DNA from 2 places in the Robertmurraya beringensis genome. Region 2 is predicted to be linked to the other one. Evidence: predicted binding sites of a transcription regulator. Region 2 holds the regulator's gene; the other holds the start of a gene.
The links. Region 2 encodes Rex, which represses fermentation and respiration genes when NADH is low (regulators of the CRP and FNR family bind a similar motif). Its sites were predicted from a motif close to TTGTGAAATATTTCACAA; they were not measured.
Positions count from the first base shown of each region.

Region 1: a site for Rex is predicted at 16,421-16,438, ahead of ACFFHF_RS19285 (DUF1858 domain-containing protein). Genes of this name have one in related genera too.

Region 1 is NZ_JBHLUU010000120.1:27,452-51,615, reverse strand. It holds gene urtA (urea ABC transporter substrate-binding protein) at 1-192, shown strand, start outside; gene urtB (urea ABC transporter permease subunit UrtB) at 347-1,252, shown strand; gene urtC (urea ABC transporter permease subunit UrtC) at 1,274-2,365, shown strand; gene urtD (urea ABC transporter ATP-binding protein UrtD) at 2,319-3,074, shown strand; gene urtE (urea ABC transporter ATP-binding subunit UrtE) at 3,079-3,777, shown strand; partial or broken gene ACFFHF_RS24810 (DUF2089 domain-containing protein) at 3,960-4,067, shown strand; gene ACFFHF_RS19340 (UCP032817 domain-containing protein) at 4,156-5,112, shown strand; gene ACFFHF_RS19335 (aminotransferase-like domain-containing protein) at 5,431-6,621, opposite strand; gene ACFFHF_RS19330 (helix-turn-helix domain-containing protein) at 6,861-7,433, shown strand; gene nikA (nickel ABC transporter substrate-binding protein) at 7,587-9,212, shown strand; gene nikB (nickel ABC transporter permease subunit NikB) at 9,232-10,176, shown strand; gene nikC (nickel ABC transporter permease subunit NikC) at 10,173-11,003, shown strand; gene nikD (nickel import ATP-binding protein NikD) at 11,024-11,854, shown strand; gene nikE (nickel import ATP-binding protein NikE) at 11,886-12,704, shown strand; gene ACFFHF_RS19300 (DUF4317 domain-containing protein) at 13,087-14,268, opposite strand; gene ACFFHF_RS19295 (YbaN family protein) at 14,399-14,797, opposite strand; gene ACFFHF_RS19290 (DUF438 domain-containing protein) at 14,885-16,117, opposite strand; gene ACFFHF_RS19285 (DUF1858 domain-containing protein) at 16,131-16,358, opposite strand; gene ACFFHF_RS19280 (methyl-accepting chemotaxis protein) at 16,563-18,305, shown strand; gene ACFFHF_RS19275 (MFS transporter) at 18,639-19,820, opposite strand; gene ACFFHF_RS19270 (VWA domain-containing protein) at 20,257-21,597, shown strand; gene ACFFHF_RS19265 (hypothetical protein) at 21,657-22,346, shown strand; gene ACFFHF_RS19260 (CpaB family protein) at 22,382-22,999, shown strand; gene ACFFHF_RS19255 (CpaE/TadZ family protein) at 23,051-24,164, shown strand, end outside.
Region 2 is NZ_JBHLUU010000101.1:22,253-31,135, reverse strand. It holds gene tsaE (tRNA (adenosine(37)-N6)-threonylcarbamoyltransferase complex ATPase subunit type 1 TsaE) at 1-223, shown strand, start outside; gene tsaB (tRNA (adenosine(37)-N6)-threonylcarbamoyltransferase complex dimerization subunit type 1 TsaB) at 223-930, shown strand; gene rimI (ribosomal protein S18-alanine N-acetyltransferase) at 917-1,393, shown strand; gene tsaD (tRNA (adenosine(37)-N6)-threonylcarbamoyltransferase complex transferase subunit TsaD) at 1,390-2,415, shown strand; gene ACFFHF_RS14240 (ABC-F family ATP-binding cassette domain-containing protein) at 2,634-4,556, opposite strand; gene moaC (cyclic pyranopterin monophosphate synthase MoaC) at 4,696-5,190, shown strand; gene ACFFHF_RS14230 (redox-sensing transcriptional repressor Rex) at 5,218-5,877, shown strand; gene ACFFHF_RS14225 (YdiK family protein) at 5,905-6,117, opposite strand; gene ACFFHF_RS14220 (CPBP family glutamic-type intramembrane protease) at 6,114-6,851, opposite strand; gene groES (co-chaperone GroES) at 7,154-7,438, shown strand; gene groL (chaperonin GroEL) at 7,513-8,883, shown strand, end outside.

The DNA.
Region 1 (24,164 bases), on a different contig from region 2:
TTCCAGGCACCAGGTGGTCTTGTAAAGGTTGACGGTGAAAACCAGCATGTTTATAAGACTGTAAGAATTGGTGAAGTACAGGAGGATGGACAAATTAAAGAGCTATGGAATTCAGGTGAACCAGTAAAACCGGATCCATTCCTAAAGGGATTTGATTGGGCAAGCGGGTTAGCTGAAAGCCTAGGTCAGTAATCATTTTATTAGATTCATATTTTTTAAGATTTATAACATAAGGTACTTGTTGAACGAACTAAATTAGATAGAGGTTTGAATAGCCTCTATCTACTTTTTTTCAATCTTTAGAAATTATAACTATCAAAATTGTTTTGTAGAAAGGAGCAAGGATATGAGTGGTACAATATTAACCCTTTTCAATGGATTAAGCCTTGGTTCCATTTTATTATTAATTGCTCTAGGACTTGCTGTTACCTTCGGTTTAATGAAGGTTATTAACATGGCTCATGGAGAGTTAATTATGATAGGAGCATATGTAACATATGTGATTCAATCTCTTTTTTTAAAGTATGTCCCAGAATCATTTTTTGATCTTTACTTTTTATTATCCATTCCTATCGCCTTTTTCATTGCTGCAGGATTCGGTATTTTACTAGAGGTATCGTTGATTCGATTTTTATATAAACGTCCTTTAGATAGTTTATTGGCAACGTATGGTGTTGGTTTAATGCTTCAACAATTAGCAAGATCGATCTTTGGTGCACCTAATGTTGGTGTACAGAGTCCTAGTTTTTTAAATGGTGGACTTACGATAGGTACGCTTGTTTTGCCATACTCACGCCTTTTTATTTTAAGTCTTTCAATCTTATGTCTTGTTGCTATTTTTCTTTATTTTTATCGAACGACTAATGGTAGAAGAGTTCGTGCTGTTATGCAAAATAGACAAATGGCAGAATGCTTAGGTGTTCAAACCAGAAGGGTCGATTTAGCGACTTTTGCGATTGGTTCAGGTTTTGCTGGTATTGCGGGCTGTGCCTTAACCTTATTAGGTCCAATTGGTCCAACCATTGGTACATATTATATTATCGATGCGTTTATGGTAGTAGTCGTTGGCGGAGTTGGTGCTCTTGTAGGAGCAGTGGTTGGTGCATTTGGAATTGGTTTTTTCAATACCGTCTTTGAATTCTTCACTTCAGCTACAATCGGGAAAGTGCTGGTATTTATGCTAATTATCGCATTTTTACAATGGAGACCTTCTGGACTTGTCAGTTCTCGATCAAGAGCACTTGACGAATAGAGATAAGGAGCGGTGATTTTTATGGGGAAAATAATAAATCAATCGATATTTAATAAAAAAAATCTTCTATTGTTAGGTTTTATCGTGTTACTTTTAGCGCCCTTATTTCTAACAGATTTCCGTCTGAATCTTCTCGGTAAATACTTAGCTTTTGCTATTTTAGTTATTGGTTTGGACTTGTTATGGGGTTATACAGGTGTACTGAGTTTAGGACACGGGATTTTCTTTGGGATTGGTGCCTATGCTATGGGAATGTATTTAAAGTTAGAGGCCTCCGGTACTACTAAACTTCCTGATTTTATGGCATGGAGTGGTGTGCAAGAGCTTCCATTCATTTGGGTGCCATTTCAAAATCCAATCCTAGCCATCCTATTAGGAATATTCATTCCCTTAGTAATTGCATTGCTACTTGGACTGTTAACGTTCCGTAATCGTATTAATGGAGTTTATTTCACCATCTTATCTCAAGCGTTAGTCGTAGTTGTTGTCACTCTTTTTGTAGGCCAACAAGGTTTAACGGGTGGAACAAATGGCTTGACAAGTTTCAGTACCATTTTTGGATTTTCGCTAGCATCTACAACAACGCAGACTGTTATTTATCTTATTACAGCTGCTGTTCTGGCAATGGTTTATTTTGCTAGTAAAGTGCTGATTAACGGACGCTTAGGGCAGGTGTTAATCGGTATTCGAGATGGGGAAAATCGCCTTCGGTTTTTAGGATATGATCCTGCCATCTTCAAAACTTTTATTTATGCTTTATCGGCTGGAATTGCGGGATTAGCTGGGATGTTATTTGTTCTTCAGGTAGGTATTATTTCACCAACCATGATGGGAATTATTCCTTCTATTGAAATGATGCTATGGGTTGCATTAGGGGGACGAGGTACACTGATTGGTCCAGTGCTAGGAGCGATTTTAGTAAACTGGGCAAAAACAACCTTTAGTGAGTCCTACCCAGATATTTGGTTATATTTCTTAGGACTTATGTTCGTTATTGTCGTTGTGTTTTTACCAGACGGTTTGATGGGATTATTTAAGAAATTCCAAAAAAGGTGGAGTGGTTTACATGATAAACAGCCAAACAGTGCTAGAGTCGAAAAAAATTACAGTTGAATTTAGTGGATTTAAAGCAATTAGTAATTTGGATTTTAAGGTAACAAATAATAAAGTTCATTTCTTGATTGGACCAAATGGGGCAGGTAAGACAACTTTATTAGATGTTATTTGTGGGAAAACGCAAGTAAGTCAAGGAAAGGTTGTGTATATGGAGGATCAGAATCTAGTGAAACTAAAGGATTTTAAAATCGTCCATATAGGAATATCTCGAAAGTTCCAAACTCCTTCTATCTTTCAAAACTTAACTGTGTATGAAAATTTAATCATTGCCCTAAAGCAGGATAAGGGACTTTGGGCAACTATTACAGCAAAAATAACAAAAAACCAACAAAAAGATATAGAGGAGATGCTTCATTTAACCGGATTAATAGAAGAAAAGGATCAGCAGGCGGGTGCTCTATCACATGGGCAAAAGCAATGGTTGGAAATTGCGATGGTTTTATTACAGGATCCAGGTCTGGTGTTACTAGATGAACCTATTGCAGGAATGTCTAAAGTTGAAAGAATGAAGACAGGAGAAATGATTCGTGAAATTGCAAAGGATCGAACCGTATTAATTGTTGAGCATGATATGGATTTTGTAAAAGAGTATGCAGATATCGTGACGGTGATGCATGAAGGACAATTACTTTGTCAAGGTTCAATGGAAGAGGTTCAAAATGATCCTCGGGTTCGTGAAGTATACCTTGGACGAAAGGAGGATTAATATAATGCTAGAACTGATAAATTTAGAGGTTGGTTACGGTGAAAGCATGGTGGTAAGGAATATACAGCTGAAGGTAAAGGAAAGCCAAGTGGTTTGTATTATGGGACGGAATGGTGTTGGTAAAACAACATTATTAAAAGCCATTATGGGAATTTTATCACCGAAAAGTGGCAGTATTCTTTTTAAAAATGATAATATCACAAAAACAAGTCCTTCGTATCGTGCCATAAAGGGTATTGGTTATGTTCCACAAGGCAGAGAGATTTTTCCGAAGCTTACGGTTTATGAAAACTTATTAATCGGTCTAGAAGCAAGTGGTGGGACAAAGAAGAATGTAATTCGAGAAGATATCTATGAATATTTTCCAATTTTAAAGGAATTTAAGAATCGAAATGGTGGGGACTTAAGTGGAGGTCAACAGCAGCAGCTAGCTATTGCAAGAGCTTTGGTTTCTAACCCATCTTTCTTGCTATTAGATGAACCAACAGAAGGAATTCAGCCTAATATTGTTGCAGATATTCAAAGAGTTATTCGGGATATTAAAGAAAATAGTAAAACTTCCATGATTTTAGTAGAACAAAATTTAGACTATGCGAAAAGTGTAGCAGATTACATTTATGTCGTTGATCACGGATCAATCGTGTATGAGAGCTCGGTAGATGAGATACAGGATGAAGATGTATATCGGTACTTGAGTGTTTAAGGGGGAAAAGAGGTATCATTTTGAAAGAAACCTTGAAAATTAAATTTCAAAAACGGAATCACCTACAGACTTATGTGCTGAGGTGATTTTTTTATCTAAAAACTCATAAAAATAGACAAATTGTTAGGTGGAAAAAGAAAGTTGATATTCTAAATATACACGTGTTAGACAGAATTAAATAATCATCCCTTGGATATGTACAAAAGAAAAATGAAGTTAATGAGAAAAAATTTGTCACCATGTTAGAAAATGGCGAAATCACCCCAGAGGAAGCTATTAAGCCTTTATAAGATGAATAAGATTGAAACTTACTTAAGATTAAATCGTATACATAAGGTGATAAAGAGAATAAACATGTTTTGGAAAGGGGAGAGGGCCATGGAATATTTTATTGGTTTTATGATGATCGGACTTTTTTTACTGATAGGAAGTACGTTGTTTTCTAAAGGAAAGAAAAAATCCTTAAGGAATGACCCAATCCCAGAACAGCTAGGTTTACAGGTAGTAGAAGGAATTCCGATTGTGAAAAAGCTGAACCAATCATTGCCCAACTTTTATATAGACAATGTGAAAAACCGTGTCTTACAGAGTCATCCGAAATGGAAGGATCATGAGTTCGACTGGGGAATGTTTGAGTTGAAGCGGTATTTCTTGATGAATAGTCTGTTAAAAACAGTCCCGATGTTTAGTCATCATGTGGATGAAATTTGGCATGAGATGCTAATGTTTACAAGGGATTATGAGAAGTTCTCCAAGGACTTTTACAATGATACACTGCATCACACACCTAACATGGATAGCACACCCATTCCAGGAGAACGAGCATTTTTTGATTGGGTATATATTAGTCTATTTGAAGTAACCACAAACAGTAGAGCCATCTGGGGGAGTTTTTTACAGAACCCTATTAAGCGTGAGATTTTAGATGATTTCGTCCTATTGCCTGAAGAGGAGTTACTATCAAAATATTTTAGAAAAAATGAAGATTGGTTGGATGTGAAAAGATATTTAATTCGTAAAATGAAAAGTGAGATTCATGAGGCTAAGCAGCAATACACGGACTCTAAGGAGTTTGCTCCGTATCCCTCAACTAGTAACGCCCACATGTATTCATTGGCAGCGGGGGCAGCTGTCTATTATTCATTTTACGATGAGGAAGAATTTCATGAGCAGATGAGCGAAGTCGTTCCTGAAGAGTACCAAAAAGCAGCTCCTTTCGGTGGAGGATCTTCATGTTCTGGCTTTGCTTGTAGTAGTGATTCACACGATTCAGGTGGTGGTGGAGATTCAGGAGGTTCCAGCTGCTCTAGTTGTGGAGGCGGATGTAGTAGTTAATTTTCATAAAAGCTGAATCCCGCATCTGGGTTCAAGAGGGTCCGCACTTAGCGGTTGGTCACTATGATTTAGCAGAAACAGCACCCGAGTTGATAAATAGACGGAGAAATTCCGTTTAATTAGAAATTTTGATTAAAAATAAGCTTAATAGAAGGAGAGATTCCGCCTATTGGCTAGAAAAGTTTGAAAAGGGGAGATTTTGCTTAGCATAAGCGGAAAACCTTCCCTTATTTTCCCCGAAATGAGCTCCATTCTGCATTTAACCGAAAAATCTCCGCTTATCAATATAACTCGCCAATTATGGCGAGTTATACTTTTTTATTTCACTACCTCAGGCTTCAGTAAAACACTGATCAACCGGTCCATTCCAAGTTCAATGGTTTCAGGGGTTGAATGGCTAAAGTTTAGTCTGAATGTGTTGTTCTTTGGCTCATTCACGTAGAACGGTGCACCCGGAACAAAGGCAACTCCTTTTTCCACTGCTTGGTTTAATAGAGCGGTTGTGTTCAAATGTTCATTCCCTTCTACCCAAATAAACATTCCGCCTTTTGGTTCCTTCCATTTGAATAAATCAGGTCCTAATTTATTTAAATAGTCTCTCATAATCGTCATGCGTTCATAGTAGACACTTCTTATTAAATCAATATGGGAAGCAAGGTTGAAATCACGTAATAAATAATAAAGAGCTTGCTGGTCGATCGAACTGGAATGTAAATCATTCATCTGCTTCGCTTGTACCATCATATTGATGACTTCCGATGGTCCAGTTACCCAGCCTGTACGTAACGCAGGAACCACAGACTTTGAAAATGTGCTCGTATAGATTACATGCCTATGATCATAGTCAAAGGAGGCTACTGGGCAGTATTGTTCCTCTGGATGAAATTGAATATCCCCATATGGATCGTCCTCTAAAATAAGGACATTATTTTCTTGGCAAAGGCTTAATAGCTTTCGACGTCTCTCATCGCTCCAAACCTTTCCGTCAGGATTAGCAAAGGTTGGAATGACATAAACAAATTTAGGACTCCATGTTTCCAATTTCTCTTTTAAATCTTCAGGTAACATCCCGTCTTCATCGCTGCTAACGGAAATGACATTTGCCCCGTAAGATCTAAAAACCTGGAGAGCAGCTAAGTAAGTTGGATCCTCTGTAAGGATAACATCTCCGGGAGTCAGCATGATCCGTGAGAACAAGTCAATGGCTTGCTGAGAGCCTGTTGTTACGAGAATATTGTCAACAGTAGATGAAATTCCTCTATCCGCCATCTTTGCTTTAATGGCGTCTCTAAGCGGAACAAATCCTTCTGTTAACCCATATTGCAAAGAAGAATTTCCTGAAGCAAATACTTTCTCGTAGGCAATTTTTACTTGTTCAATAGGAAAGATATCTTCTGCTGGTAATCCACCAGCAAAGGAGATCACGTGTCCTTGTTGAGTAACCTTAAGAATATCTCTAACTGCAGATGATGCATAGTTTTTAGTTTGGGGTGCAAATGAATAATGCATGGTGGTCGCTTCCTTCTATTAATAGTCTATTAGTTGATTAAAGTAAATTTAAATCGGCATATAATATATTGTTATAAATAGTACAATATAACATCCAGGTTATGCAATGGTTTTTTTAAAATATTTAGAAAAATTAAATAAATATTTTTAATAAAAGGTCCGTGTATTGACAATTTTCTGACTAGTGATAAAAATATTATAATAACATATTGCGAACTGAAATGAAGGAGCAAAAGTAAATGGATAAAGATTTATTAACTGTCCAAATTGGGGAACGGCTGCGGTATTTTCGGCAACAGCGTCATTTGACGTTAGAAGATTTAGCTGAGTTAACAGGTGTGAGCAAACCAATGATTGGGCAAATTGAACGTGGCACCTCTAATCCTACTGTTTCGACTCTTTGGAAAATTGCAGCAGGACTTCAGATTCCTTTTGCTTCTTTCTTAACGACCAATCCCTCAATTAAAATTAATAAAGTAGAGGAACAACCTTTTTTTACGGATGATGATGATTTATTTGAAGTTTACAATACCTTTTCATCACCTGGTATTCCATTTGAACTGTATAGAGTTCGTTTGTTACCTGGGTGTAAGCATTTTTCTGAACAAAGTGGAGCGGGTACACTGAAGTCTATTACGGTCCTTTCCGGAAGGTTAACGGTAAAAATTGGTGAGGAAGAACCTTTTACGATTGATCAGGGGGATTCGGTCTCCTTTACGACGGATATTTCTCAAATCTATGAAAATGCTTCGGACAAGTTATGCGAAATCAATATGGCAATATATTACTCTCGTACACAAGTACAAATTTAGTTTGCCAGGCCTCGCTCAGAATCTACCTATATTTCTTATATTAGGGGATGGATAGGAATACTTTGTGACAATTCCAAATTATATTGACAATGAGTAACTCCAACTCTATTATTGATAATGGTTATCATTATCAACTTAGGAGGAGCAAATAGTATGTCAAACCGCATAACAAAGAAACCCATTTTAATGATGTCTGTGATCATTCTTATTCTATCAATAGCATTACTTGGTTGTTCAAATGAATCAGTAGAAAATGAGAGTTCTACAGGTGAAAGTGGAAATGTGATTACTTTCGCTTGGCCAAGAGATATAGGTGAATTGAATCCGCATATGTATAATCCATCACAATTATTTTCTACATCGATGGTCTATGAGCCTTTAGTAAGTTATGGTGATGGCGGAGAGCTAAAACCACATTTAGCAGAGACTTGGGATATCTCTGCGGATGGGAAAGAATATTTGTTCCATTTACGTCAAGATGTCAAATTTTCGGATGGCACGAGTTTCAATGCAGAGATTGTGAAAAAGAACTTTGATGCTATACTTAATAATGTCGATTTACACAGTTGGTTAGGATTTATTTCAAAGATTGCTCAAACAGAGGTTGTTGACGAGCATACGTTTAAATTAACATTAACAGAACCCTATTACCCTACTATTCAGGAGTTAGCTGTTGTACGCCCTGTACGTTTCCTTGGAGAAGCAGGTTTCCCTGAGGATGGCGACACTTCTAAAGGTGTAGAAAAGCCAGTTGGGACAGGTCCATGGGTATTGGAAGAATATAAAGTCGATGAATACGCTATTTTTACACGTAACGAAAATTATTGGGGAGAAGTCCCGAGTGTTGAGCAAATTAAGGTTAAAGTTGTCCCAGATGCAGAAACACGCGTACTTGCCTTTGAAAAAGGGGATTTAGACCTTCTTTATGGTGAGGGGGTTATCAGTATAGATTCTTTTAATCAATTAGAATCGACTGGTTCCTATGAAACTAGCATATCTGAACCAGTTGCTACTAGGCTGCTTGTGATGAATACGAATAAAGATCAACTATCGGATGAACGTGTCCGTCAAGCTTTACACTATGGATTTAATAAAGAAGCTTTGGTTGAGGGAGTGACATCTGGCTTAGAAGAGAAGGCAGACTATATCTTACCGACAAACTTACCCTACACTTCAGAGGTGGCTGCAACCAAGGTTGATTATGATGTTGAAAAAGCGGTGCAATTATTAGAAGAAGCCGGCTGGAAGTTGCCAAAAGGAAAAACGGTTCGTGAAAAAGATGGGAAATCACTAGAAATAGAGTTAATGTATAACTCAGCTGAGTCGATTCAAAAAACAATGGCTGAAACCTTGCAATCAGAATGGGCAGGATTAGGTGTAAAGCTAAATATTGTTGGAGTGGAGCTTACTACTCAAGTAGAACGATTTAAAGCAAATGAGTTTGAAATGAACTTCTTTAGTAACTATGGGGCACCATATGACCCACATACTTTTGTAAACGTCGTTGCTACAGAAGGATTTGGGTTTAACGAAGCGATCTCAGCTTATCCTAATAAGGAAGAGATACTAAACAAGATTGCTCAAGTAACAAAAACAACAGATGAAGCAGAACGTCAACAACTATACACAGAGATTTTAGGCTCATTGCAAGAGCAGGGTGCAATTGTACCTATTTCGTATATTAAGAAAATAGCTATTTATCAAAAAGATGTTTCTGATTTTACATTCCCTGCGAACCGAGATGAACATCCATTTACAGGAATTAGTGTAAAAGAATAAACAACAGGAGGAGGTTTTTATGGGGACTTATGTCTTGAAACGAATCATCACTATTGTTCCAATTTTTCTTATAGCCACTTTAGTCACATTTGGAATGATCAATCTATCACCAGTAGATCCAGCAGAGGCTTACTTTGCTACAGCACATATCCAGGCAACTGACGAAATGTTGGAACAAAAAAGACATGAGTTCGGATTAGATCAACCTCTTCTTATTCAATATGTGAATACCATCATTAAGATATGCCAATTTGATTTTGGCATATCTTATGTTACGAATAAGCCTGTTTGGGAAGAGATTTCCTCTCGATTGCCAGCAACGATTCAATTAACGATAGGGAGTCTTTTGATCGCTATTTTAGTAAGTGTACCTTTAGGTTTTTTAGCAGGTATAAAGAAAAACAGTGGAATGGACCATTTTAGTCGATTCCTCTCTTTTATTGGAGCATCCATTCCATCATTTTGGCTGGGATATTTATTTATTTTTTTCTTTTCTGTTAAATTAGACCTTTTTCCGGTAGAAGGTACCGGTACTTGGAAACATTTGATTTTACCTTCAGTCACCTTGGCATTCCCTTTAATAGCTTTATATACGAGGCTGTTACGTGCAAGTGTTCTAGAAAATTTACAAGAGTCTTATGTGCTTTTTGCTAGAACGAGAGGGTTTCATGAAAAAATGATCATGGGAAAGCATGTATTACGAATGGCTATCTCTCCAATGATTACGGGACTAGGAATGAATATAGGAAACTTATTAACTGGGGCGATCATTGTAGAGGCCGTCTTTTCATGGCCAGGTTTTGGACGGTATTTTATTGATGCTATTTTTAACCGTGATGTTCCTGTTATTCAAGCCTATGTATTATTGGCAGCGGGTGTCTTCCTTATAAGCAACTTAATTGTCGACCTGGTCCAAATGTATATTGACCCACGTATTTCTAGAAAAGGAAGGCAATATCAATGATTGCAAAGCTTCAATATCAATTAAAAAGCCAAAAAGTGATTGTTATTTCTTCTTTTATATTGCTCGGATTATTTATGATTACGCTCTTTGCTCCTTGGCTTGCACCCAATGACCCTATCGCGGTGAATTTAGCTCACAAACTTCAGCAACCTTCATGGGATTACCCATTAGGAACAGACCATTTAGGCCGATGTACATTTTCCCGTATTCTTTATGGTGCTCGCATCTCTCTCGGTTTTGCCATGCTTATTTTTATTTCGGCTTTGAGTATCGGATTAATTATTGGGATCATAGCAGGGTATAAAGGTGGTTGGGTGGATCAGTTACTCATGAGATTTGGTGATGGCTTAATGGCGATTCCTAGCCTATTGCTTGTCATTGGTTTTGTTGGTATATGGGGAGCAGGTCTAAAACAAGTCATTTTAGGATTGATACTCGTACAATGGGTTTATTACGCTAGGGTCATCCGAGGCATGGTACTAAGCCTGAAAGAACAGAATTATATTACGGCAGCTAAAATCAGCGGGTCCTCTACATGGACCATTATGAAAAAGCATATTATTCCGAATGTCATTCCTTCTCTAGCGGTAATGGGAACATTAGAAATGGGCTGGGCCATTATGAATCTGTCATCGATGTCCTTTTTAGGATTAGGGGTCCAACCTCCTACACCAGAGTGGGGGGCTATGATTCTAGAAGGAAAGTCATATATCAGAACGAATCCAGCTTTGATGCTTTACCCAGGTTTGATGATTATGATCGTGGTTGTTACTTTTAACTTATTAGGAGAAGCACTAGCAGAACGATATGGGGTGAAAAGTCGCTAATAAAAAAGGACGGTTGAAAAATGGAATCAAAAGAGCGATTCATTTTACATGTTCGAGATTTACATGTAGAAGTCAGAACAAAAGAAGGTTCTTTCAAACTGGTTGAGGACATTAATTTTGGAATCAAAAAAGGAGAGATCCTTGGTTTAGTTGGAGAGAGTGGGAGTGGTAAAACCGTTACAAGTATGTCTATCTTACAGCTTCATGATAGAAAAAACATACAAGTGACGGGGAGTATCACACTTCACGACCGAGAATTGAATGGCTTGAAAAACAAGGAGATGCGAAAGATCAGAGGGAAGGATATTGCTTTTATTATGCAAAATCCGATGAATGCTTTTACTCCTGTTTTTACAATTGGTCATCAATTTATAGAAACGATTCAGGCTCACACTTCATTGAATAAAAAGGATGCTAGAGAGCTTGCGGTTGATGTGATGGAAAGTGTCAATCTGCCAGAGCCGGAGAAATTATTAAAACTCTACCCTTTTCAACTAAGTGGAGGTATGCTCCAAAGAGTGATGATTGCCATGGCAGCATGTTTAAAACCGTCTGTTATCATTGCAGATGAGCCGACTACAGCCCTTGATCTTCACAGCCAATTATTAGTTCTGCGTCTGTTAGAAAAAATTCGTGTGGAACATGGAACATCTATCTTACTTATTTCTCATGATCTTGGAGTGATTTCGGAAATGGCTGATCATGTGATTGTGATGAAACATGGGAAAATAGTAGAAACGGCCAATGTGCTAGAGTTATTTGATAACCCACAACATGAATACACGAAGAAGCTATTACGGACAAGGCCGACCTTATATTCTGAAAAACAACCTTATACTTATACGTTGTGAATACTGTCTGAAATTCCAGGAGGTGAAACCAATGAGCTTATTACAGGTAAAGCAAGTAAATCTAAGCTTTTATTCAAAGAGACTTTTCAAAGGCAAGGATCAACCAAAAGTTCTAAAGGATATTTCCTTTGATATTCAGGAAGGAACCTGCTTAGGATTAATAGGTACTAGTGGCGCTGGTAAAAGCACGTTAGGGAGAGTCATCCTTGGAATTCAACGTCCAGATCAAGGTCAGGTTTTGTTTCAAGGACATGATATTTACAAGGCTGATAAACACACTAGACAAAAAATCCGTCGAGATCTCCAAGTGGTTTTTCAAGATTCCTATTCTTCGGTTAATCCTCGCATGACAGCTGAATCAATAATCAGTGAGCCATTAGAGAACTATGAAAAACTAACCATTGAGGAACAAAGAAGAAACGTGATAGAACTATTGGAAAGAGTAGGCTTAAGTGAAAAGGATTTAAAAAAATACCCGCACCAATTTAGTGGTGGACAATTGCAAAGGATAAATATTGCTCGAGCCATCGCTCTGAAACCAAGGTTGATTGTTCTTGACGAATCCGTAAGCAGTTTAGACATGGTCACGCAAAGCTTAATCTTACAATTATTAAGCGACTTAAAGGATGACTACGGCTTAGCGTATCTATTTATCACACATGATATTAAAGCAGCATTTTCCATTTCAGATCAAATAGGCATGCTTGAAAAAGGGGAATTGCTAGAACTCTACGATTCAAAAGACGAATTCTTTGCCTCCAAGCACCCTGTAGTGAAACGGTTAAGAGATTCTGTTCTTTCTGAACATCCGCGCTTTCGTATGATTAGGACTTGGGAGAATAGGGTGTAAAGATTCCCCTCTATTAAGTTACTGAAAATCTTCAGAAAAAAAGTATTGCCATTACAAAATTCCTAAATAAGATGTCTTATTCTAAATCGAGTAGCCAGCAGTATAATAAGCGGAGTTTTTCCGGTTAGATGCAGAATGGAGCCCGTTTCGGGGTAAATAAGGGGAGATTTTCCACTTATGGATAACAAAACCTCCCCATTTTAATGTTTTTCAAGTAAATAGGCGGAATTTCTCCGTCTAATTATGCTATTTTTTATCCTAGTTACCAATTAAGCGAAATTTCTCCGTCTATTTATCAGCTCGGGTTCATAACCTGATTCCCCAACCGAAAAGTATCGTTTTATATTTATACACCAGTATCTAGCTAAGATTCACGAATTTATTACTCATTCGAACTCCCACCAAAAGCCTCTGGAATCATCGTAAATCCTTCAATCACCGTATCTTCTTCTACTTCAATCATCAGGTATCGTTTCCCAGCAAGATGGACTTGTTTGACGTACCGTAAATCTTGTGGGCTAATGGAAATATTAGCGATTTTTGTGCTGATTTTAATGGATTTCGAACTGAACTTCGGTAAGATGTTACTTGCTTTGATCTCATATTTGTCATCATCTATGATTTTTTGGAACGCTGCTTCTACTTTTTCCGTGTTTATATCTTCAATACCACTCATCGTTAACACACGTTCCACGTCTTTGGTATCTAATTTTGGTTGCTCTTCCTCTTCGTTTTCGACGATCATTCGATTAATCTCTTCATACACATTCGCAAGTGTGGAGGTATTTAGCTGATCTCCTGTAACATCTTTAATAATCTCTTCAAAAACGATTTTATCGTCTTGTGCTGTCATGATTTCTTCGCCATTTAAAACGTCCTCAATGAAAGAATAATCTGGCTCGTGAACCTTTCCTGCTGAATAGAGAATATGGTTCACATCTGCTGAATTATCAGTGAAGGCAGGGAATAGAAAGCCAGCGATGGGGGCGTTCAAGTTAATAATGGGATCCACAACAAAATGGTATTTGAACTCTCTTTCTACATAATCAAAGAGCAGCTCTTTTTTCGGCTCCTGGGTATTATTTATGCTACAAAGAATAAAGGGATGAGAGTAAACCCTATCTCGTTCGCTTTCCTCGGCTTCTTCATTTCGGCGTTTTGTAGGTTTTAAATATTCTGCACGTATAAATGTAACGACAATATCCATTTCGTATTGTCTGTTCAAGAGCATTTTGCCTACGATTTTCAGCATTTGCTCTTTCCAGTCTTCCACATCATTGCTTAGTAACCCCTGATGCAAAATGAGCTGGCTACTATTTTCAGCATTCCGTTGAAATTTTAATTCGAAAAGTTTCTCATCCATTTGACCAGCAAGTAACTTCTTAAAATTACCCATAAATAATTCTTGTTGATCTTGGTCAAGCATGGCAAAAGGTTGACTTTCGTGATGATAAATATCACTTGAGTCTTTCATAATATAGACATTGTAAATATCGCTTATTTTAAGTAAATCATTATTTATTTTGAATTGTTTTCGTATGTTTGCTACGTCTTTTTTGTTCATTACTTATTCCACTCCTAAGCTACGCTAATTGCATTTCAACGTGATATATAAGTATTCATCCTCTTTTGGACATTCACTTATTTTAACATAATTTGTGATGGGGAAGGCTTTATAATAGAAAAACCACTTCCTAGGAAGTGGTTTCATGCTTGTTAATCGTTTTGATTTTCTTGATAAAATAGTAATGCTTGTAGAGGGCTGTTCCCACTAATATGATTTGAACGAAAAGGATGTCCACATAAAGGATGGAAAACAGGATGAAGGTATCAGCAATCAAGTTAATCCGTATTTTCTCTTTCCGTGTGAGCCCTTTTTTCTGGAGAAACCTTACTACATATTTTTCATAAAGAACGGTATTCTTGAACCAATTTTCAATCCTTTTAGAACTTTTAGCAAAGCAATAAGAGGCAAAAAGTAAAAATGGAAGGCCTGGCAGAACCGGGAGGATAATCCCTGAAATACCAATTCCTAAGGAGATAAATCCAATAAGGAAAAATAGAATGCTTTTTATATTTTTAATGGTAATCACCTTACTTTACCGAGAGATATACTATAAGCTATAACACAAATAGTGGTATATCTCCAGACATCTATCTCCTTTTTTCAGAAAAAGCATTTAGCCTAAGATGCGTTTTTCCCCATCAATTTCTTTAATCGGGGCGATATTTTGGGTGAACTCCAGTGTCCCCATATACGTTCCCTTCTCATCTCTGACAGCAAAGTATCGGATATAAACATATTTATCTTTGAATTTAATCCAAAAGTCTTCGCTATCTTTTTTCCCTGATTTAAAGTCCTGTAAAATTTCTTCCACCATATGAACACTTTTCGGAGGATGGCAATTTTGGACGGTTCTTCCAATGACGGCTTTCGTTCTTACGAAAATACGCTCTTTCCCATGAGAGAAGTATCGTACCACATCGTCCTGGTCGATAAAGGTGATATCCACAGGTAAATGATTTAACATGAGTTCGAGTTGCTCGATCGATAAAAAGCCTGTTTCCATTCGAATGAAGCCTTCTGACATAGCTGAACTAGCAAGTGCCTTTCTTTCTGGTTTCCACTCGACAGTAGGACTTGTTAAACAATAGCCAATCTCATCACTTTCGTGTGCGATCTTAACCCATTCATCCTCGGTTAGATGCTGAAGTGCCATAGGGAATAGGATATTTTCTTCTTTAAAGATCATCTCAGATACTTCGCGGATCACGAATTCGATACTATTCACGGCTGTTTGATGATCATGATTGGTATAGTTGGTTAAGACTTGTTTAGCCGTTTTTATCGATTCTCGAATTCGATCATCCACTCCCCACATTACTTTGGTAGGACCAAAAATACCGTATTTCTCTAAGAAAGGAAATAACAAATTCTCCTTACGACTGTAATGCTTATCAAGGTCGATTAACAAATTTAAGTCTTCTATTAACTTAAATACGTTATCACTACTATCCTCTACTTTGAAACGGTCAAAATGTAGTTGAATTTTGAAGTTTACAAGCATATCAATTTCTTTATTTTCTAGCTTATAGGTATGAACAGGGTGTCCAGGTTGATCTTCTGGTTTTTGGCTGCGGTGGATTTCTTCAATCGATCCTTTAAAAATGGCTGTATGAACCGAACATAGGCGTTGAACTTCTTCCACTGGTATGCCTTCCTCTTCCATAAGAGCTTGCTCAAGCTGTGAGATCTCCTCGATCGATATCGTTCCGACCGCTTTCTCGAACTCATCTCTAACTTCCTCCACACTTCGTCCCATGTGTAAATCTTTGATAATTGCTTTTAATAGTTCTTGTCGTTCGGTTTTATTTAATGTTTGTTGCTCACGATTATTAATTAACTCACTCATTGGTAGCCCTCCATTACTCTTTTATCTCAAAACCATGACTTTGAAATGTTGTGATTACGGTGTCTAAAGGAATGTCTTTCACTCGACAGCCTTTAGGTATGGTCATGACACGACCGACGGATTGGAGCATAGTAGGTTTGGATATGTTTTCAAAACCTAGACTCTGCATGATGGATACTACTTCCGGATATTGAGTGGATATTTCATAAAGGGTTTGATTTAAATGAATGGTTTTTGACATGTTCATCACCCCAGTAAGTTAGTGCTTTATGTGGTTAATGTATCATATCTGTCTTGAAACAAATGTGATGTGAATCACGAATGAAAATCTTCCTCATTTATAATGAATAATTAGTACTAGGTATATGTTAGTAATCTATCTATTATTTCTATTAAATTTCGATATAATGAATATATTACCAGGACTTTATAAAGGGGGATTTTTATGAAAAGGAAGGAAAAGTCTTTAAAGAATACATTTACGTTCATGCTTTTTACTTTGATCATTGGCATTTTTATCATAAACGCTGCCATCATTTACTTTAATTCTCAACAGTCCATTGATAAAACCCTCAAGACGAATGGAATCATCCATGCGGAAAGGGTCGCAAAGGCGATTGACGCGGAAGATTATGCAAATTTTTTATCAAATCCAGTAGAAAATGAAATGTATACCCAGCTTCGAGAAGAGCTAAATGATTACCGAATAAAAATGGGGGCCATGTATGTTTACACCCTTAGGGTAGAAGAGGATCACTCGCTAGAAATCATGATTGATGGTCTACCAGAGGGTGAAGCGGTTCCGATTGGTGAACCAACGACAGCCACAACATATGAAGATATAAAAGGGGCTACAGCTGGTGGGGTTAGTAGCACAGATATTGTAAAGGATCCTGAGTTTGGGGAATATATGTCGGCTTTTGCTCCTATAAAGGACAAGACTGGTAAGGTGCTAGGGATTGTAGGTGTCGATATGGAAGCGACCCAAGTGCATGCCATCAGCGACTCCGTCATTAAAGAGTCGATTCCTATTCAACTGGGTGTATCTCTTGTGATCCTGTTAACCTCTCTTGGGGGAGTTTATGTTTACCTTGGAAAAAAACTTCGTCCCTTAACGATTTTAACGGATGTATCCAAAGAAATAACGCAAGGGAATCTTTTACAGGCAAAAGAAACCTTAGACACTCTTACCCTTCGATCAAAGGATGAAATTAGTAGATTACATCATTCCATGACAGAAATGAGTACAATACTTGAAAAGATGGCTCATAATATGCAAGGAACCTCTTTAACGATCAATGGAAAAAGCGAAGCGTTACATGCTGCATCTACTGAATTATTGGAAGGTTCGAGCCAAATTGCTTTAACGATGGAGGAAATGGCTACTGGAGCGGAGACTCAAGCAACCTTATCAACAGAATTAGCTGAGAATATGAGACAATTCTCAGGGGTAATTGAAGAAGCAGATTCGAAAGGGAAAGAATTGGCACAATTGAATGATGAAGTGACTCAATACACGGAATCAGGTTACCAATTAATGCAGCAGTCGGTCACTGGTATGAATGATATCCACAAGGTAGTCACACGTTCCGTCACGGAGGTAAAGGACTTAGCTGAACAAACTAGACAAGTATCTTCGTTAGTCACTCTGATACGTTCGATTGCAGACCAAACCAATTTGCTAGCACTTAATGCAGCGATTGAAGCGGCAAGAGCAGGAGAGCAAGGAAAGGGCTTTGCGGTTGTGGCTTCAGAGGTTCGAAAACTAGCGGAGGAAGTATCAAAGTCAGTTGATGAAATTCAAGAGATTGTTGGAAAAGTAGACAATAACTCAAGAAAAGTGGTTGATACCCTTGAAGAAGGATTACTAGTGGTAACAACGGGTCAAGAGAATGTAAAAGATACGGGCCATACCTTTAAGGAAATTTCGCAGTTAATCGATGGAATGAATAGGAAAATTACGGACTTAAGTCAGCAGCTGAATCGAGTTGTTACGCAACAGGACAGCATGAATAAGTCGATTGAAGAAATTGCCGCCATTGCAGAAGAAAATGCAGCCGGTATTGAAGAAGTATCGGCGTCCTCTCAACAGATGACTGGGTCGACGGAAGAGATCAACCAGTGGGTGAAGGAACTGAACTCAGCTTCTGTAGAGCTTAAAGAGGAAAGTGAGCGGTTTAAGGTTTAGAAACTTGGGTCTAGAGGGGGAGCACTTTTGGGTTGGGGGATCAGGTAGAGCACCTGAGCTAATAAATAGAAGGAGGAATTCCGCTTAATTAAAAATTACTATTAAAAATGGCCTAATTAGACGGAGAAATTCCGTCTATTGGCTCGGAAATCCCAAAAATGAGGGATTTTGCTTTGCATAAGCGGAAAACCTCCTCTTATTTACCCCGGAAAGAGCTCGATTCTGGATATAACGGAAAAATCTCCGCTTATTTGATTAACGATAATCTTAATTCACACTACGCTAAACATAAAGAAACTCGCCAAAATGCTATGGCGAGTTTTACTTTTTTACTTAAGAAAGGGGAACTCTTGTTTCTAATTGAGGTGATTTTCGTTTATATACCTGGTATAGAATTAGGGCTAAAAGTGAAAGAATGGCACCAGACACATATGGAAGTGGAATAGCAACCGAGAATAGCCATCCTCCAAGTGGTGGGCCAATGATTCGACCTAGTGAATCAAAGGATGAGAGCAATCCGGTAGTACTTCCGTGTCCTGCACTTGATGTCTTCGTTAGCAATGATGAGACACTTGGCCTAATAAATCCATTCCCAACCCCAAAAACAGTTAAATAAATTGCTGCGGTTACAAAGTTATCAATGAGTAAAATTAAAGAAAAGCCGACGGCAGAGATCAAAATTCCGAGTTGGATAACCGCTCCTTCTCCCCATTTTTTTGTTAGCCTTCCTACTAGTCCACCCTGAACGATGGCACCCGCAAGCCCCATAATCATAAATACGTAACCAAGCTGAGCTGACTCGAGCCCGGCTTTTTCAAAAGCAAAGTAGGCAAATGTGGCTTCCAAACCTGCTAAGGATAAGGTGACAAACCATTGTAGGATATACAAAATGGATGTTGGTCCTTTTAAGGCTGAAAAGATGGACTCTTTCTTTTTATGTAGGTTTTCTTTACGCTGCTCACTTGATAGTGACTCTTTTAAAACAAACAAAACAAGCAAGAAGGTTAGGACAGATGATGCACCTGCAATAAAGAAGGGCGTGTGTAAGCTTTCTTTTGAAAAAATCCCACCAATAGCTGGTCCGAAAATAAATCCGAGTCCTACGGAAGCTCCGATGATTCCCATCCCTTTACCCCGGTTCTCATGTGAAGTGATATCTGCCACATAAGCCATCACGGTTGGCATGTTAGCTGCTGATAAAACTCCCCCGATGATTCTCGCTACAAATAACATCCATAAAGAGGAGGACATGCCCATTAAAAAGAAGCTGACCGCCAGTCCAAAGATTCCAATCATAATGACTGGTTTCCGACCGATTTTATCAGAAATTCTCCCCCAAAAAGGCGCAAAGAATAGCTGCATAAGCGAGTAAACCGCCATTAATAAGCCAAGCTGAGTAGGGGAAGCTCCCAATTCTTCCGCGTAGAACGGCATGACAGGGATAATAATCCCAAACCCTACCATGACTAGAAACATAACTGCAAATAATATAGGCAACGCTTTCTTAACTTCCAAAATCAATACACTCCAATAGGTTTCATTTGTTTCTTTCCTCTTTATTATAACTCTAAGATTGCAGGTGATAAAAGTCTTAAAAGTACTTCGGATATTCTTAGTGGTTTTATACTATGTGTGATTTCATTCGACAAATTTCTCGCACTGGGACAGGGTAATTTTTAACTTTTTTTGTAAAATGAAGATTTATTCCTAATGGACGGGTCTTTTTTTAATAAGAAAAGGAGGAAAACCCCATCTGATTCATAAAGATTTTAGTTCTTTGTATCTGTTAAAAGTCTTGAAGTTGAGATTTTGGTAGTTTGATAGTACCGGACAAAAATCGACAAAGCGCTATGGGTCATTTGACGGGGTTTTCACTACGTGTTACTAAATAATATAGGAAAAAATTACTTCAAAATATAGGAAATTATGAAGGAGCGGTTTGTCTTTGAAAGTGTTTAAGCATTTCCTCCTATTATTAGTCGTTACATGTTGTACCGTTGCTTGTTCAAACAAGGAGCAAACAAAGCAGGAAGAAGAGCCGAATAAGGAAACGACAACGGCTAGTGAGGATAGTAATAAAGAAGAAGAGAAGGAAGTCGTTGAAGCGGTGACGTATCCGGAACAACCTACTGTAGCTGAAGAGATGGTTCAGCAACCAGCTGGTCTCCACTCAGAGGACTTATATGCATCTTTAGCAGGTTCTAATGTTGATTCTGAACTTCCAATGGGTTCTGCCATAGAGGATTTAGTGGTGGAGGATTTAGAGGCAGAAGAAATTTATAATGGATTGATTCATTATATAGGTGCAGATTATTCTCTCGTTTTTGATTCCTTGAAAAATTTTACTCCTGACTACGGAGCATACGATTTATCAAAGGAACAACCATCCTTTAAAAACGTAGCCATTCTTCTAGATTCAAGTGGAAGTATGAATGCTCAAGTTTCCGGTGGAGTGAAGATGGACTTAGCCAAACGTGCTATTGCTACCTATGCTTCTGGACTACCTGCTTCAAGTAAAGTTTCTCTTAGAGTATACGGACACCAGGGTACAGGGAGTGACAATGACAAGGCAATATCATGTTCGAGCACAGAAATGATGTACGATGCCAATACATATGATCAGGCTAGCTTTGAACAGGCACTAACAAAGTTTAAGCCAAGTGGGTGGACACCACTTGCAGCATCCATTACAGCTGCATATGAGGATTTAAAGAAATCAGCGGATGATAAGTCTGAAAACATCCTTTTTGTTGTAAGTGATGGGATTGAGACGTGTGATGGAAACCCAATCGAAGAGGGTAGAAAACTAGCAAACTCGGATTTAAAGGTCAAAGTGAATATTATCGGTTTTGATGTGGATGATGCGGGCCAGAAGCAGTTAAAAGAAACGGCATTAGCTGGAAATGGAACGTATTATACCGTTAACTCGAATGTGGAATTGAACGATACGATTGAAGAATTGCTACAAGATGCAAGGGCCAGCTATGAACGGAACTTTGAAAAAGCAAAGGTTGGCTACAAGGTAAATATGAAAAAAGTAGAAATTGGTCAAGGGATAGAAGATCTTGGCTCTAGCTTTATGGACGTTTCTGATTCGGAAAAAGATATCTTGTTTGAGGCGGTGTCTCGACTAGAGGACCAAGAGAAAATTACCCCTGAAGCAGCGGAAGAATTACGAAGCATACTTGATGATAGACATACAGCGATTAGAGAGTACATTAACCAGCTAGAAGAGGAAGCAAGAGAAAAGAATAACACGAAACATCAGGAAGTGATTTCTAGTCTGAAGTGATCAAACTCCTGAAGACTAGAAAACTAGAAATTTAGAAAAAGAAGGTTGAGAGGATCAAGATGAAGATTTTACTTGATGAGACATTAGGTTTTACAACCGAATTATTTCCTGAGGTTTTGATTAAAAAGATTACGGGGAAAGGGGGGCGCTCTTTGGAGGAAAACTTGACGAAAAAGAGAGCCTTTATTCCCCAAAAATTCAATGCCATTAGCGTAAATATGGATGAAGGAATTGACCAGCTACGTAGCTATATGAGTGGGTTCGATGAATTGCTTTACATATACGATCCTTATGTGACCAATCAAGGAGATATAAAGAGAATTCGAAATTGGATTTATCCCAATCAGAAGCTATTTCTTGTAGATGGGACCAAAAATCGGGGCTATGTATTTTTTCTGTTAACAAAGCTTCAAGAGAGTACCTATGAAGACGTGATGATGTCCTTAAGAGGAGTGAGACAACACTTTCGAATTACGTCAGATCTCCATTCACACAGCCCATCTCGCTATCTTCAATTAAAAAACCCATCGACTAAAATGTACTATTTGCTTGGAAGTGAAGGAACGAAGAAAGCCATTAAGGGAAGCAAGCAGGAATTAATAACAAAGGTAATCGAATATTCTCCTGCTGAAACAATCTATATGGCTTCTAGCAAGCCAGTATCTGTAAAGGAAAGCCATGTTCATACCATCACGTTAAGTGGTATTAGCCTTCCAGTACAATCAGAAACCATTGATATTTTTATTTAGGAAATGATTACATCCAATGTAACGGAGTGACCAGAATGATTGATGCCAAGAGAAAGGCCATTATTTTTTTAACATTATCTTTTTTATTAGCGGTTGCCACTGCAGGCGTCATCTTGATGCAAATTACAGAAGCGCAGAAAAAACTAGGTAAAACCGTAGCCGTTGCAGCTGCAGCTAAAAATATCGGATCGTACAGAGAAATTAAGGAATCGGATATTACTTGGGTAGAGCTTCCAGAAACGAGTGCCTATGAATCGTTTATTACCGATGAAAAGGAATTAAAAGAAGCGATTTCGGTAGTGGAAATAGAGGAAGGAGACTTGCTGACAAGCTCTTTAGTAAGGAAAAAACTCGATATTCCTGAAAATGAGCGTGTGGTATGGCTAAATGCGACAGAAGCCGTCCTTATTGATCAAGAGGTTGCTGAAGGGGATTTAGTTGATTTAGTTGTGGCTAGAAATGATGAAAATGACAATTTAGTTACGGAACGCTTTTTAAATAATATTCGTGTCGTTCAGGTAGAAGAGGTTAAGGAAGGAGCCCCGAGAGTAAAGATTGCTCTATCCATTGAGGAAGCTGAGCGGGTCATTCATTTTCAAAACTCAGCTGTGCAGCTTCGTGTGTTACGAGTGAATCAAGCTTCAGCAGGGTGACCAGGGAATCAATATGATAGGGACCATTGCGTTGGGGAAGGTGCATAAACGGTGAGTACATTTAAAGGATTAATGATTTCGAGAAACCATGCGTGGATAGAAATAGTCAACCAACTCATGGAAGAAATGAATATGGAAATTACAGCTGTTCCTGAGTGGAAGAGGAGCTTTCAGGATAATCAACACTACCATTATGTTCTTGTTGATTTAGATGGTGGAGTTTCTCCACAACAACTACAAATTTCTTCAACAACCGTTCTTATTGGTCTTTCTAGTGAAGACGATTTCGAACAGGCAAGGAACTGGCTAGTTGGTGGAGCAAAGGACGTCATTCTTTTTCCTGAAGAAAAACAGAGATTGCTAGATTTGATGAAAGTGACAAACCAGCAGTTAACGTTTCAAAAAGAAACGGAAGCAGGCTATGGAGCAGGTCAAGTTCATGCGTTTTACAGTGCAAAGGGTGGAAGTGGGAAGACCTTATTAGCGACGATGGCTGCCCAATCATTTAGCATTCACCAAGATTTAAAGGTTTTAGTGATTGATTTGAATGCGCAATTTGGAAATATGGATGTCTTATTTGGCGCGCAGCCATTTCGTTCCTACTATGATTTAATTCCGGTTATGGATGAGATGGATATGAGGCATCTTCTGAACATTTCTACCGTACATGAAGAAACACAAGTAACGTTCATTTCGGGACCAGTGGATCCAACGAAAGCGGAGGCCATTCCGGATGAATTAATCACAAGATTAATCCGTGTAGCGAGATATAACTATGATGTCGTGATTCTTGACTTGCCATCTGTTATTAATAACCTGACATTCACTGGATTAAATGAAGCGAATCATATTCACTATGTGTTAACACCAGATAGTTTAGGGATGAGAGCTTTTAGAAATGCAAGCGAGCTATTCAATCGTTTTCAAATTGGAAGAAATGAAGAGCTCTCTGTGATTGTCAACCGTGTTCACTCCAAATCAGAGCTAAACGAATCACATATTAAAAAGATTATTGATCGTGATGTGAATGGACTAGTGCGTTCCGACTTCTTTTCTATCCAGGCGGACGTGAATATGGGTGAGTCATTTTTTAAGAAAAAGAAGGATAAAGGCACGAACAAGGTAACAAAGGACATGAAGAAATACGTGGATGAGTTCGTTAAGC
Region 2 (8,883 bases):
GGATGTGTATCGATTGGAGGATTCTGACGAAGACTTGGGCTTTGATGAATATTTTGAAGGACAGGGAGTAACGGTTGTGGAGTGGGCTCATCTGATTGAAGACCAACTACCGGAAGAACTTCTACAAATCAAGATTTCTCATGGGGAAGAGAATTCTCGTAACTTAACGATAACGCCAAAAGGAAAACGATATGAAATGCTTTGTAAGGAGCTATTTGCCTAATGAAAGTACTAGCTATAGATACATCCAATTATCCACTGGGGATTGCCTTAATAGATAACCAACAAGTGATTGGGGAGTATATAACGAATATTAACAAGAATCATTCGATCCGTGTGATGCCAGCGATTGAAAACCTATGCAGGGAATGTGAAGTTAAGCCAGCAGACCTAGAGAAAATTGTCGTCGCTGAAGGTCCTGGTTCTTATACGGGAGTTCGTATAGGAGTAACGATCGCGAAAACATTAGCGTGGACCTTACAAATTCCGCTTGTTGGGGTTTCAAGCATAGAAGTGTTAGCGGCATCAGCTGCACGGTACTTCCCAGGCAATGTGGCTCCATTATTTGACGCTAGAAGAGGACAAGTCTATACCGGTCTATATCGCTTCCAAAATGGCGCACTCGAAAAAGTTAAAAAAGACCAACTGGTATTAGCTAAAGATTGGGCAGAGCAGTTAAAGGAGATGTCAGAGCCTGTTTTATTTGTTGGCAATGATGTCCCTATTCACAAGGAAGTACTAGTGAGTATTATGGGAGATCAAGCAAGATTTGCTCACTACACTGAACATAATCCACGTCCTGGTGAGCTAGCTCATTTAGGGGTCAATCGAGAACCCGTTGATGTGCACAGCTTTGTGCCAAATTATATTCGGTTAGCTGAAGCTGAAGCGAAATGGCTAGAAGGGAAGAAAGAAAATGATGCAAAATGAAGAGACTCACTCATTATCTGATTCCTTTGTGTTTCGATATATGAAGGAAGAAGATATCGATCAAATTTTAAAAATTGAGGAGCTTTCATTTGCAACGCCTTGGACAAGGCAGTCATTTGAGAATGAGTTGAATTTAAATCAATTTGCTGTCTATCTGGTCTTAGAAAAGGAAGGACAAATTGTAGGTTATTGTGGCATGTGGTTGATTGTTGATGAGGCGCATATTACAAACATAGCGGTCTTACCTGAATTTCGTGGGCAAAAGCTTGGAGAAGGGATCCTTCGTATGATCATGGAGGTTGCAAAAAAAAGGGGTGCAAAATCGATGACACTGGAGGTACGTGTGTCAAACACAGTGGCACAATCGTTGTACCGTAAGCTCGGCTTTATGAACGGTGGAATACGCAAGAATTATTATACTGATAACTATGAGGATGCATTAGTCATGTGGGTGACAATATGAGTGAGAAAAATCAATATATATTAGGGATCGAAACAAGCTGTGATGAAACAGCTGTTGCGATTGTAAAAGATGGACATGAAATAATAGCAAATATCGTTGCGTCGCAAATTGAAAGCCATAAGCGCTTCGGTGGAGTCGTTCCTGAGATTGCTTCTCGTCATCATGTCGAGCAAATTACGATTGTCATAGAAGAAGCGATGCGAGTGGCTGAATTACAGTTTTCAGATATTGATGCGATTGCTGTAACGGAAGGGCCAGGACTTGTCGGAGCCTTATTAATAGGGGTGAACGCAGCCAAGGCGCTGAGCTTTGCTCACGGTATTCCTCTTGTAGGAATTCACCATATCGCTGGTCATATTTATGCGAATCGCTTGATAAAGGAAATGGAGTTTCCACTGTTATCACTGGTTGTCTCTGGTGGACATACAGAGCTTGTTTATATGAAGGAACATGGCCATTTTGAGGTGATTGGAGAAACGAGAGACGATGCTGCGGGTGAAGCATATGATAAAGTCGCTAGGACGTTAAAAATGCCATATCCAGGCGGACCTCATATTGACCGATTAGCAGCGGTTGGCTCACCTATTATAGATTTACCGAGAGCCTGGTTAGAGGAAGGGTCCTATGATTTTAGCTTCAGTGGATTAAAATCAGCAGTTATCAACACTGTCCACAATGCAGAGCAACGAGGAGAAGTGATTTCACCTGAAGATCTTGCTGCAAGTTTTCAACAAAGTGTGATCGATGTGTTGGTAACTAAGACGGTACGTGCGGCGAAACAATATTCTGTGAAGCAAGTGTTACTAGCAGGAGGAGTGGCTGCGAATAAAGGACTGCGTAGCGCGCTAGAGAGAGAATTTGCTGCTAATGAAGGTGTAGAATTAATTATTCCTCCACTTTCTTTATGCACAGATAACGCAGCCATGATAGCTGCTGCGGGAAGTGTTATGTATGAAAAAGGTCAAAGAAGTGACTTTACTTTAAACGCCAATCCTGGATTAGACCTATCTATCCACAACTAATAACTTTAGGAAAAAGTCCCTATCACATGATAGGGGCTATTTTTTGTGTATAAACACTATTTCGACAAGTTTCACTGTGGGTAATGTGGATAAAATAAACTAAAATTGTGGATAATGTGGGAAACCCTGTGGAAAGCTCATATAAAAACAATTTAGCTGTGAACAAAATTGTGGAAAGGAAAAAACCGGGATAGATTCTTCCTCCCGGTTCTTTACGCTTATTCAGCCAGTTCACTCCATTCTTCTAGTAACTCATCTAATTGGAGTTTGGCTGTTTCAGTTTCTTCATTAATTTTAAGCACTCTTTCGTGATCTTGAAAAATTTCTGGATCACAAAGCAATGTATTATTTTTTTCAATCGTTTCTTCAAGCTTTTCAATTAAGCCCTCAATTTCTTCGATGCGTCGCTTTCGTTGGCGCTCTAATTTCTTGGCTTCCTTATCGATTTGATACGTATTTTTTTCTGGAGAAGCAGCTATGGTAGCGGCAGCCTTTTCTGCTTGTTCAATGGCTTTAAGCTCTTCTTGTTCTAGCTTCTTTTCCACGTAATAATCGTAATCCCCAAGATACTCAACAGCCGCGGTTTTACTAAGCTCAATCACCTTTGTAGCAATGCGATTAATAAAGTATCGATCATGAGAAACAAAAAGAATCGTACCTGGATAATCCACAAGCGCGTTTTCTAATATTTCCTTACTGTCTAAGTCCAGATGGTTGGTAGGTTCATCTAGTATAAGAAGATTCGCCTTTTGCATCATGAGCTTAGCTAGTGCTAAACGTGCTTTCTCCCCACCGCTTAGAGTGGAAACCGTTTTTAATACATCGTCGCCGGTAAATAAGAAATTCCCTAGTACCGTGCGGATTTCCTTTTCACTTTTCAGAGGGTATTCGTCCCAAAGCTCATTTAACACTCGCTTGTTTGAAGTAAGAGCTGCTTGTTCCTGGTCATAATAGCCAATGCTAACATTGGAGCCGTAATGAACTTGTCCTTCTACCGGTTGTAACGTACCTTGGATGGTTTTGAGTAAGGTTGATTTTCCAATCCCATTTGGTCCAACTAAGGCAACGGAATCTCCTCTAGTAATTCGGAGGGAAAGTTCCTCAGCTATTCGTTCATCATGATAACCAACTGCTAGGGAGTGGACATTTAACACTTCATTGCCACTTTGCTTTTCAATATCAAAACCGAAGGAGGCGGACTTTTCATCTCCAAGAGGTTTGTCCATAACTTGCATTCTCTCAAGCGTCTTCCTTCTACTTTGGGCTCGCTTGGTGGTCGATGCACGAGCAAGATTTTTTTGAATAAAGTCCTGTAGTTTGGCTATTTCATCTTGTTGTTTCTCGTATTGTTTGAGATCACGCTCGTAGTTTTCGGCTTTTTGTTCAAGATAAGAGCTGTAGTTTCCTGAGAATTTGCTGATTTGATTCCTAGAAATTTCGTACACTTGATTGACCACTTTGTCTAAAAAGTAGCGATCGTGGGATACGATTAAGATGGCACCTGAGTAGCCAGTAAGATATTGCTCTAGCCAAGACAACGTATCGATATCTAAATGGTTGGTAGGTTCGTCCAAGATAAGAATATCAGGCTTGGTTAATAACAACTTCGCAAGAGCTAAACGAGTTTTCTGGCCACCACTTAAGCTATCAATTTTCGTAGAGTAATCGAATGAGTGGAAGTTCAAGCCATGTAGGACAGAACGTATATCTGACTCGTACTGGTAGCCCCCATTCTCCTTAAACTCATTTTGGAGATGGTCATATTCCTTGATTGTTCGCTCGTACAAAGTAGCATCTTCAAATACGGTAGGATCAGCCATTTTTTCCTCAAGCTTACGAAGTTCCCGCTCTTGTTTCATGACATGTTCAAACACGGTAAGCATTTCTTCCCAAATGGATAATCCGGAAACAAGACCTGTGTTCTGAGCCAAGTACCCGATCGTTACATGTTTGGGCTTGATTAAATCACCTGATTCATAGGAAAGGTGATCGGCAATAATCTTGAGTAATGTAGATTTCCCGGCCCCGTTTCTACCTACTAAGGCAATACGGTCTCTTGTTTGAACTTCTAGTTTTATATTCGATAAAATAAGGTCAGCCCCATAAGACTTGGAAAGCTGGTTTACTTGTAGTAGTATCATTGATTTCACCTCTATACTTCTACGGTTAGTGTATCGCATTCAATACGGATGAGCAATGATATGAGTTGTGAACTATGTTACAATGTTTTCACACAAAATGAGGAAAATAGTGTATGATTTTGAAAGAGGTGTATAATAGATGTCAGAGTTCACTCATTTTAATAAAGAAGGCAGAGCAAAAATGGTAGATGTGAGTGATAAGCCCGAAACGGTACGGACGGCCATTGCCCACTCTAGTATCACAGTTAATCAAGAGATATATGATCGAATCACACATAACCAAATGAAAAAGGGGGATGTGTTAGCAGTCGCACAGGTTGCAGCTGTTATGGCTAGTAAAAAAACATGGGATATTATTCCAATGTGTCACCCTATTCCACTCACAGGTGTTGATATTTCTTTTGATTGGGAATCAGATAACAATTGCCATACTCTACATATTTCTGCTAGTGTAAAGACAAAAGGGAATACAGGTGTAGAAATGGAAGCGTTAACAGCTGCTTCTGTTTGCGCGCTTACCGTGTATGATATGTGTAAAGCAGTAGATAAAGGAATGGTTATCGGGAAAACATACCTGGTTGAAAAGACAGGTGGTAAAAACGGTGACTTTAAGAGAGAAGAGAGACTATATTAGTTAAAGGTAGAAGGTAGGGGAAGAACGATGAGTAATGAATCAATGAAAATCCCACAAGCAACGGCGAAAAGACTACCATTGTATTATCGCTTTTTAAATAGTTTACACTCATCAGGAAAGCAACGCGTTTCATCGGCTGAACTAAGTGAGGCGGTGAAGGTCGATTCTGCAACAATCCGAAGAGATTTTTCATACTTTGGAGCCTTAGGTAAAAAGGGATACGGTTACAATGTAAACTATTTATTATCCTTTTTCCGTAAAACACTCGACCAAGATGAATTAACGAAGGTTGCGTTAATTGGGGTCGGGAATCTTGGGACAGCATTTTTAAACTATAACTTCTTAAAGAATAATAATACCAAAATTGCGGTTGCATTTGATGTGATAGAAGAGAAGGTAGGCACAAAAATTGGTGAAGTGCCCGTCTACCATATGGATGATCTAGAAGAAGTTATTGAAAAAGAAGACATTCAGGTCGCGATATTAACGGTTCCAGCACCGGTTGCACAATCCATTACCGATCGAATGGTTCAAGGATCGGTGAGAGGCATTTTAAACTTTACCCCGGCCCGATTAACGGTTCCCTCATCCATCAGGGTTCACCATATTGATCTGGCTATTGAGTTACAGTCACTGGTGTACTTTTTAAAGCATTATTCAATGGATGAAGAAATGGTAGAAGAATAAACAGTAAGCCGCCCCTTAGTGGAGCGGCTATTTCTTTTGCTCTTTCTTGATCTCTTTAATTTTAAAATGTAAAAGAATCATCCGAATGCCTGAACCAATATCAAAGGTCGCTAGCAAGACAAGCAGGTAGGTGAAAAAGCCCCACTCTCCATTTTGCTGTAAGTCCTGTATGGCAAACACTGTGAACAGAGCACCTAAGATGATGTATATAATTCCTGAAAATAAAGGTGACTGTCTCATAAGAAGAATCCTCCAATAAAGCTTTGCATTTGTTCTGCTTGTTTGATTAATTTTTCTAAGTCTTCCTTAAATACGGATTGCACAAGAACAACGAACGTATTCATCGATACGTGAGCAACGATCGGAACGAGAATCCGATTGGTTTTTACATACAAATACGCAAAGGTGAATCCCATTGCGGAATAAAGTAGAGTGTGCTCCGGCTCCATATGGGCAAAAGAAAAAATAACGGAGCTAAGCAAGGCTGATAGAAAAAAGTTAAATCGCTTATAAAAAGCCCCAAAAATGATCTTACGAAAAACAATTTCTTCTAATATAGGACCAATCACTGAGCTCACGACAATCATAATAGGAAAGGACTCAATGATGCGTAGAATCTGTTGCGTATTTTCAGAACCAACATCAATACCAATCAAACGTTCAATATTTGCAGCAAAGGCTTGGGCAAATAGGGCAAGAAAGACACCTGTGATAGACCAAAGGATCGATCGGCCTAAGCTGGCTCCGCTTCTTACTTCATTTGTGTTTACCATCTCATTACGCAACAACATCAGGACAATCACAAGTGTGAGCGAAAAGCTTATGACAAGCCAAGTGACCCCTGCGAACCCTTGAGAGTGATGGGTTTCAAAACCAATCAGTTCTAGTATCAGAGAGGTGATAGGGACACCAATAAAGCTTGAAAGCTGCATAGCAATATAAGCAATTAATATAATCCAATATTCACGTTTCAAAACAAGTCTCCTTTTCCATCCAATATAGTTATTCTACTCGTAAACATCAGGTTGTATCAAATAAGAAGAATTATCGTCCGTATTTTAGCATTATATGGATAGAATAGGTGGAAAAGTACATACTTAGTAAGGTTGTACAATTAACAAGTTATGGGGGGACTTTTACAAAAAATTTATAAAAAAAAGCGGTTTCTCGCTTGCAAAAAAGGTAGAGATTCATTAATATAATAGTTGTGTTAGCACTCTAGTTAAGTGAGTGCTAATAATAAAAATCTTTCATATATTTGAGGAGGTTGTTTCACTTGTTAAAGCCACTAGGTGATCGCATTGTAATTGAGCTAGTTGAAACGGAAGAAAAAACGGCAAGCGGTATTGTACTACCAGACTCTGCTAAAGAGAAGCCTCAAGAAGGCAAAGTAGTTGCTGTCGGCACTGGCCGCGTACTTGAAAGCGGTGAGCGTGTAGCTCTTGAAGTTTCTGTGGACGACCGCATTATCTTCTCAAAATACGCTGGCACAGAAGTGAAGTACGAAGGAAAAGAGTACTTAATTCTACGTGAAAACGATATTCTTGCTATTCTTGGATAAGAGTAGAGATTTTCTTATTTAAAAACTAAACGAAGACAGAATAGATTGAAAAAACTCGAGGAGGGTATTTTACAATGGCTAAAGAAATTAAGTTTAGTGAAGACGCACGCCGCTCGATGCTTCGTGGGGTAGATGCACTTGCAAATGCGGTAAAAGTAACATTAGGACCAAAAGGACGTAACGTGGTTCTTGAAAAGAAATTCGGTTCACCACTTATTACAAACGATGGTGTAACGATTGCAAAAGAAATCGAACTTGAAGATGCATTCGAAAACATGGGTGCGAAGCTTGTTGCTGAAGTAGCTAGCAAAACAAATGATGTGGCTGGTGACGGTACGACAACTGCAACGGTTCTTGCTCAAGCGATGATCCGTGAAGGCTTAAAGAACGTAACAGCTGGAGCTAACCCAATGGGTATCCGTAAAGGGATGGATAAGGCAGTAGCAGTAGCGGTTGAAGAGCTTCGTGCTATTTCAAAGCCAATCGAAAACAAAGCTTCTATCGCTCAAGTTGCGGCTATTTCTGCTGCTGACGATGAAGTTGGTCAATTAATTGCTGAAGCAATGGAGCGCGTTGGTAACGACGGCGTTATCACTATCGAAGAATCAAAGGGCTTCACTACTGAGCTTGATGTAGTAGAAGGTATGCAATTCGATCGTGGATATGCATCTCCATACATGGTAACAGACTCTGATAAAATGGAAGCTGTTCTAGACAATCCATTTATCTTAATTACGGATAAGAAAATTGGAAGCATCCAAGAAATCCTTCCTGTTTTAGAGCAAGTGGTTCAACAAGGTAAGCCATTATTACTTGTTGCTGAGGATGTTGAAGGGGAAGCGTTAGCTACTTTAGTAGTGAACAAGCTTCGCGGAACATTCAATGCAGTTGCTGTTAAAGCTCCTGGTTTCGGTGACCGTCGTAAAGCTATGCTTGAAGACATCGCTATCTTAACAGGTGGAGAAGTAATCACTGAAGAGCTAGGTCGTGACCTTAAGTCTGCAACGATCCAATCTCTAGGTCGCGCTTCTAAGGTTGTTGTTTCAAAAGAAAACACAACAATCGTTGAAGGTGCTGGAGACTCTGCACAAATCGCAGGTCGTGTAAACCAAATCCGTGCGCAAATGGAAGAAACCACTTCTGAATTTGACCGCGAAAAATTACAAGAGCGCTTAGCTAAGCTAGCTGGCGGTGTAGCAGTAGTGAAAGTTGGAGCTGCTACTGAAACAGAATTAAAAGAGCGTAAGCTTCGTATCGAAGACGCATTGAACTCAACTCGTGCAGCTGTTGAAGAAGGTATCGTTTCTGGTGGTGGTGTTGCCCTACTTAACGTATACAACAAGGTTGCTGCTCTAGAGGTTACTGGTGACGAGAAAACAGGTGTGAACATCGTACTACGTGCGATGGAAGAGCCAGTTCGTACAATCGCACACAATGCGGGTCTT